Regions from separate parts of the Psychrobacillus sp. Z16_25 genome, predicted to be linked through region 2. Evidence: riboswitches for the same ligand, from Rfam matches in the RefSeq annotation. Region 2 holds a riboswitch; the other holds the start of a gene.
The links. Region 2 has a riboswitch for lysine ahead of AC1VU3_RS10905 (aspartate kinase). Riboswitches for the same ligand answer to the same signal wherever they lie in the genome.
Positions count from the first base shown of each region.

Region 1: linked by a shared signal. The riboswitch ahead of AC1VU3_RS07405 (transporter substrate-binding domain-containing protein) and the one ahead of AC1VU3_RS10905 (aspartate kinase) in region 2 are both predicted to bind lysine.

Region 1 covers NZ_JBXEOV010000005.1:71,423-75,030, reverse strand. Annotated here, with positions in the region: gene AC1VU3_RS07415 (amino acid ABC transporter ATP-binding protein) at 1-428, opposite strand, end outside; gene AC1VU3_RS07410 (amino acid ABC transporter permease) at 442-1,203, opposite strand; gene AC1VU3_RS07405 (transporter substrate-binding domain-containing protein) at 1,283-2,128, opposite strand; lysine riboswitch at 2,257-2,440, opposite strand; gene AC1VU3_RS07400 (hypothetical protein) at 2,568-2,960, opposite strand; gene AC1VU3_RS07395 (MBL fold metallo-hydrolase) at 3,088-3,608, opposite strand, start outside.
Region 2 covers NZ_JBXEOV010000009.1:49,828-53,435, forward strand. Annotated here, with positions in the region: gene AC1VU3_RS10895 (succinate dehydrogenase cytochrome b558 subunit) at 1-94, opposite strand, end outside; gene AC1VU3_RS10900 (YslB family protein) at 384-794, shown strand; gene AC1VU3_RS10905 (aspartate kinase) at 845-2,065, opposite strand; lysine riboswitch at 2,197-2,374, opposite strand; gene uvrC (excinuclease ABC subunit UvrC) at 2,414-3,608, opposite strand, start outside.

The sequences.
Region 1 (3,608 bases), on a different contig from region 2:
CCTCCAGAAAGCTGCTTAGGCTTTGCATGAATATATTGGTGCATTCCTACTACCTGTAAATACTTAAGCGCAATTCTTTCTGCTTCTTCTTTAGAGCGTTTTAAAACTTTTATTTGGCCAACTGTGCAATTTCCTAATACAGTGTGATTGTTGAATAAGTTAAATTGCTGAAACACCATACCAAGCTTCGTTCGATAGCTGTTTATGTCTTGGTTAGAGGTTAAAATATTTTCTCCGTTATATATAATTTGCCCACCACTTGGCTGTTCTAGGAGATTCACACAACGCAATAAAGTGGATTTACCTGAGCCAGAGGAGCCGATCATACAAACTACTTCTCCTTTTTGGACAGAGAAATTTATATCCCGCAGAACCTCATGTGTGCCAAAGGATTTGCTTAGATGTTGAATATCAATTACTTTTTCCATTTCTACTCCTCCTTTAGTGGTTTTCATTCTTACTTACTGGAATAGTGAGCTGTTGGGGTTGGCCAACTATCATTGTGTAATTTTCAGGACCATCTAGCTTCCTCTCAAAATATCTTAAAATTAATGTGACTGCATACGTCATGACAAAATAGAGGATACAAGCTACAAAGAAAGACTCAAAGTACCGAAAGTTATTTCCTGCGATAGATTTTGTTTGGAAAAATAGTTCTGTTACACCAATTACGTTAAGCACAGAAGTATCTTTTATATTAATAATGAACTGATTTCCCGTTGCTGGTAAAATATTGCGAATTACTTGTGGAAGTACCACGTGGAACATTGTTTGAAAATGATTCATACCAATTGCTTGGGAGGCTTCAAACTGTCCTTTGTCTATGGAGATGATTCCTCCTCTAACTATTTCAGCCATGTAAGCTCCCGTGTTTATGGAAACAATCAGTAAGGCAGCTACTAAAGTATGCAGGTTCCATCCAAAGGCTAAAGCGGAGCCATAAAAGATAACCATCGCTTGTACAATCATAGGTGTTCCTCTAAAGAACTCTATATAAGCTGATAAAAAGAAATTGATACATGTTAAAATAAATTTCTTAATACCTCTTGAAGGCTTTGGAATTGTACGAATAACCCCAGTAAGTAAGCCAATCGCCCCTCCAATAATGGTTCCTATAATAGAGATTAGCAAGGTAATGCCGGCGCCTCGAAGAAACATTGGCCAGTAATTTGTTACGATTGATATGATCCACTCTACACTCATGTTTTCCCCCTATTTAAGACATTCGTTCGTTTATCTGTTTAAAAACCAGCTACTAATTTAGGCAGCTGGTCCATCTTTTTTATTCAGCTGCTGGCTGATTAAGTATTGCTGTATCCATCAGCTTTTGACGTTCTTCTTCACTTATTCCAGCTAGAATCTCATTAATTTTATCGATATCTGGATTTCCTTTTTGCAATCCAACAGCTGTAGCTGTTTCTACTGGATCTGCTTTAAAACCTTCAGTAAACTCTATCATCACAAAGTTTTCATTTGCAGTGGATGCACTTACTCCCTCTGGCCGCTCCGATACATAGCCATCAATCATGCCAGATTCTAGGGCTACTCTCATTGCAGGGAAATTATCAGATGCAGGCTGCTTCTTTACTCCATTGATTTGATCAATCACATTATAATGAGAGGTATTTAATTGTCCCGTTATTTTAGCACCTTTAAAGTCCTGAATAGAGGTTGCTTCCTCATAAGCACTACCCTTTTTTACGACCATGACAAAATTAGAGGTATAGTAATTATCGGAGAAATCAATCGTTTTCTTTCTTTCTTCCGTTGGAGACATTCCGGCAATAATAGCATCAATTTTTCCAGAAGTTAAAGCTGGAACTAAGCCATCCCATTCTAATTTCACCACTTCTAATTCTCTTCCAAGCCCTTCTGCAATTCTTTTAGCAATTTCTACATCATAGCCTCCTGCGTATTCTGCAGCTCCATTAATTTTTATTGCTCCATTTGACTCATCCATTTGCGTCCAGTTAAAAGGAGGATATCCTGCTTCTAAGCCAATTCGAAACACTTCTTTTTCCTCGCTAGCACTAGCATTTCCTGTCTCTTCTTGATTAGATGTACCGCATGACGCTAATAGCATGGTAGCAATTAGAATGGTTAAGAAAATAGTTATCTTGTTTTTCATGTCTATGAATCTCCTTTTTTATAAATGATATGTTCCAAGCAATAAAAAAAGGACAAACATACAAAAAAAGCCCTGAGATGAACTCAGGTCCGTTATGTATGGTTGCCCAGAATTCCTCTACTTTTCCCTAATGAGATAGCACACCATGAGAAACCGGGATGTTTCACATGGACAGTCCTACAGTTATTCACTGTAGACCCAGCATGTAATAACGAGATTATTACACACTTCGGCGACATTTCCTTCTTCCTAGCATCATGGCTTTCTCCTGCTCCTCTAGGAACTGTTAAATATCGCGCCTCTACCTCACTTATGTAAGCGAGGTTTTATTCAATTATTGTTCATAGTCTACATGACCATTTTCTATCTGTCAATGATTCTTTATTACATTTTTTTCTTTTTAATCCATATATAAATTCATATTTCCATTAATTTTCTTCTACTTTTTAATTAATTTCTCCTTTACCAATCTCTCTTTATTCTCCAAGTTGAAGGTTCCTGGGGTATGAGTTGGCAGAGAACCACTTCCTCCTATAATTTCCTCCTCATACTCATAGACATATGCCATTAAATGCTGATTGTCTACCGTTTTTTCCTTAAGTTTATATTCATATCTTGTTATTTCTTTTCCGTTATATTGCTCGATAAACGTCACACCACTTGCTCGATAATTTTCAAGCATCTCTTCCGGAACATCTAATATATACTTTTTTACTTCACCCGACGCCTTTATCTCCCAGCCTAACGAGGATAGGTATTCTTGGTGAGATTCGTTTATACTTTCACATCCAGCGACCAGGAATAGTAACAAAATAAACAGTAGCTTTTTCATTTTTCAGCTCCTATACACAGTTACTATAATAGACGCAATAAAGGAAAGAAACGTTACATACAAAATGACTGCTTACCATAAAAATGAGTAGAGAAAGCGACTATATCTTTCTCTACTCACCACTTTTTTATCGCCACTTTTCATCTAATATATTAAAGGTTAAACGCTCGGGTTTGACGTAGTCATCTGGATCCGATAAGAATATAAGCTCGGGAATATTTCCTGAAAGGTTGTCCAGCTCCTTTTCAAGAGCTTCACGATAGTTTTCTGCGCTAGTAGTAATTGGTGGAGACCAATTATCATGGTGGGTAGGCACAAACACCTTAGGATTTAAAGCCTCTATATACATTCGCGGGTCTCTTAACCCATTTGTATATAGGTTAAAGCCCATAATCGCTCCTAGCTGAACATCTGTCTCAGATAAAGAAGCTAGAATGTTTGTTAACTCTGGTGCCTCTTCTTTAATTGGTCCAGCAGAATCATTCCAAGCAAAGGTAAACTCTCCTACTTGGAATTGGTACATGACCGTACCTCCCTCGTCTTCCCCTACAGAAGCAAGTAATTCCTTTATATCCCCCTTAGGAGCCTCACTGTTTCTATCTTTCTTTGAAAATAGCGGAGCTGATTGGTCATCTGTATCTGGTAGCT
Region 2 (3,608 bases):
TTATTACTAAGTGAACCATTAAGAATGCTCCTACTGGAATAATACCAAGTAGAGAATGCAAACGACGCATGTAAAATTCGCGTTCTTTCGTCAACAAAATAACCCCCCTCAAATTGACATAAAACAAAAAGATTTATTATTTCGATAAAATAATTGTATCAATTTTGTTTATTGTCTTCATGTTTCGAATTTATGACATATCCATTGTACTCTCAACATTTTGGAGCGTCAAGGCATGTTTGGGCATTTTGCATATCTTTCCCTCTGTTTCCTCTATAACAGATTGTATCTTTTTTCACAAAGTATTCCTTTTCTCTAGAAAAAGTATTTATGCTAAAATAGAGTAGTAGTTTTGTTAAATTGCGTTGAAAGTAGGGTTGTACATGGGTGAAAGAGAAGAGTCCCAGGTTTCTACCTTCGGGTATGAGCTGTTAAGAGATCACGTTCTCACTTCCATTCTCGGGAAACATGAAAAAGATATTTTATATTGGGCGGGAAAAGATCTTGCTCGAAAATTTCCCCTTTATTCAATGGAAGAAGCTGTCTCATTCTTTCACGAAGCAGGTTGGGGAAAGCTTGAATTAGAGAAATCCACAAAGGATTCCTTGTCCTATCTTTTACATATGTATCATTTACCTCCTAGCGGAGTAAATAGATGCCATAGCTTGGAGGCGGGTTTTCTAGCTGAGCAACATCAAAAAATTGAGGGCTATCTGACAGAATGCTATGATGAGATTACAAAAAAGACAGGAATTGTCTCTTTTCTTATTAAATGGGATGCAAAAAGTAAATAACAAAGAAACTGCCAATCCATGATAACTGGATTGGCTTTTTTATCTGGAGCTTAGTTACTGATTGCCAAACCAAATTCCTCATGCAAAGCATTTGCCGCTTGAATCATATTTTCCTGTGGAACTACTACGGACACTTTTATTTCTGAGGTGCTGACCATTTTAATCGGCACATTTTCCTTTCTCAATCGATCAAACATTTGTGCAGCCACCCCCGGATTAGAGACCATACCTGAACCAACTATTGAAATTTTTGAAAGACCTACTTCAAAATCCGCAAAAGTAAAACCGAGTTGTCCCTTATGGGATTCTAAGACAGAAATCGCCTCCGCAAGGGATTCCTTTTTAATAGAGAAAGATACAGTAGGCTTTACACCGTCAATAATACTTTGGACAATAATATCCACATTTATATGATGATTTGCCAAGGTGGTAAATATGGAGGACAACGATCCATTGAAAGGCACCTCATATTCGATTGTTAACCGTACTATATCTGCTTCAAACGCTACTCCACGAACAATCAGGTTTTTTTCCAAATCTACTTCCTCCTTTAATATAGTACCTTCCCCTTCGTTATAACTCGCTCTAACCCTGAGAGGAATTTTATAGTTTTTGGCAAATTCAACTGCCCTCGGATGAAGCACACCTGCTCCCAAGTTAGCAAGTTCTAGCATTTCATCGTATTCTAACTGTTTTAGCTTTCTTGCATCTCTCACATACCTTGGATCGGACGTATACACACCATCCACGTCTGTATAGATATCGCAAATGTCTGCTTCAATTGCAGCTGCAATCGCTACTGCAGTGGTATCAGAGCCGCCTCTACCAAGCGTCGTAATAGCAGAGTCTTTTGTCATGCCTTGGAATCCTGCTACAATGACTACCTGTCCTTCTGATAAGTAGGATTGAATATTTTCTGATTCTAGTTTTTCAATTCGAGCATTTCTATGTACCTGGTCAGTTATAATGCCTGCTTGCCAACCAGTTAAGGAAATTGCTTTTATTCCAAGGGCATTTAATTGGATAGCCAATAAGGACATTGTTACCTGTTCTCCAGTTGATAGAAGCATATCCATCTCCCTTTTCACTGGTGTGTCCGTAATCTCTGCTGCTAGTTTTTCTAACTCATCCGTTGACTTGCCCATGGCTGACACAACGACAACAATTTGATGCCCCTTTTCTCTTTCTATTCGAATCCGTCTTGCTACATGCTCAATTTTTTCTATAGAACCTACAGATGTTCCTCCAAATTTCATGACAATTCTACTCACGTATTTTTCATCTCCCTTTTTTCTCTATGACATACGTCATCTCGGGTTAACCCCGAGTCTCTGTTGGGATAAAAAAAAGCTTTTCACATATTGTGAAAAGCTAACTCTCATACACGGTCAAAAAGATGTCCATTTGAGATAGCCCTCCAGAATATACATTCTGACAATCCTACATTTCTTAAACGCAGGACCAACATAGAATGAGAAAAGCCATCCTATATTTCGGCGAACAACCCTTTCCTCTACAATCGCAGGAACTTTTCTTCCTCCTGTAGATTACTCTTGTTGACTCGCACCTCTATCTTCACTGAAAAGTGAATATTAAGTTTTTACTAACATAACACAGTATTATTCGGAAGACAAGGAACTTTTTTGAAAATGCTCCACTAATTGTTCGGATAATTTAGCAGGAATACCAGCTTCCATAAATTCTTCCTTTGTAGCTGCTTCCATACGCTTTAAAGAGCCAAAATGCTTTAATAGCTGTTTTTTACGAGTAGGGCCTACTCCTGGAATACCATCTAAAGAAGAGGCAATTGTATGCTTTCCTCTTTGCTGCCTGTGGAAAGTGATAGCAAATCGATGGACCTCATCCTGGATACGCTGAAGAAGATAGAAAGCCTCACTAGTACGTTTCATTGGAATAATTGCAAGCGGATCGCCATAAAGAAGAGAGGAGGTTTGGTGCTTACCATCCTTAGCTAGACCTGCTATTGGAATATCTAATCCCAATTCATCCTCTATAATCTCCCTAGCCGCTTCTATTTGCCCTTTCCCTCCATCAATAATGATTAAGTCGGGAAGTGGAAGATCGTCCTTTAACACTCGTATATACCTTCTCCTTACAACCTCACGCATAGCACCATAATCATCGTGCTTTGCGGCAGTTCGTGTTTTATATTTACGATAATCTTTTTTATGTGCCTTTCCATCGACAAATACGACCATTGCAGATACAGCATCTGTTCCGTGAATATGAGAATTATCAAAAGCCTCTATCCGTTTAGGAGCAGCTATCCCCATTAGCTTACCAAGTTCCTCCACCGCTCCGATTGTTCGTTCTTCTTGTCTTTCAATTAAGTGAAACTTCTCTGTTAATGCAATTTCCGCATTTTTTTGTGCTAGGTCTACTAGGTTTTTCTTAGTACCCTTTTGCGGAACGATTACTTTCATTTGCAAGAGCTCCGTCGCAAGCTCTATATTTGTCGTAGCAGGAACGTATATTTCTTTCGGTTTAATATGCTCAGCCTTTGCATAAAACTGCCCTAGGAAGGTAAGAAACTCTTCTTCTGGATCACGATAAAGCGGGAATAGAGATACGTCTCTTTCTATTAGCTTACCTTGGCGAATAAAAAACACCTGCACACACATCCAACCCTTATCCACCTTGTAGCCAAAGATATCTCGATTTGTAAAATCATTCATCGTCATCTTTTGTTTTTCCATCACTTGGTCAATATGGGCAATCTGATCTCTATATTCTTTCGCCCTTTCAAATTCTAGATTCTCTGCTGCGTGATTCATTTTTTCCGTTAAGCTCTTT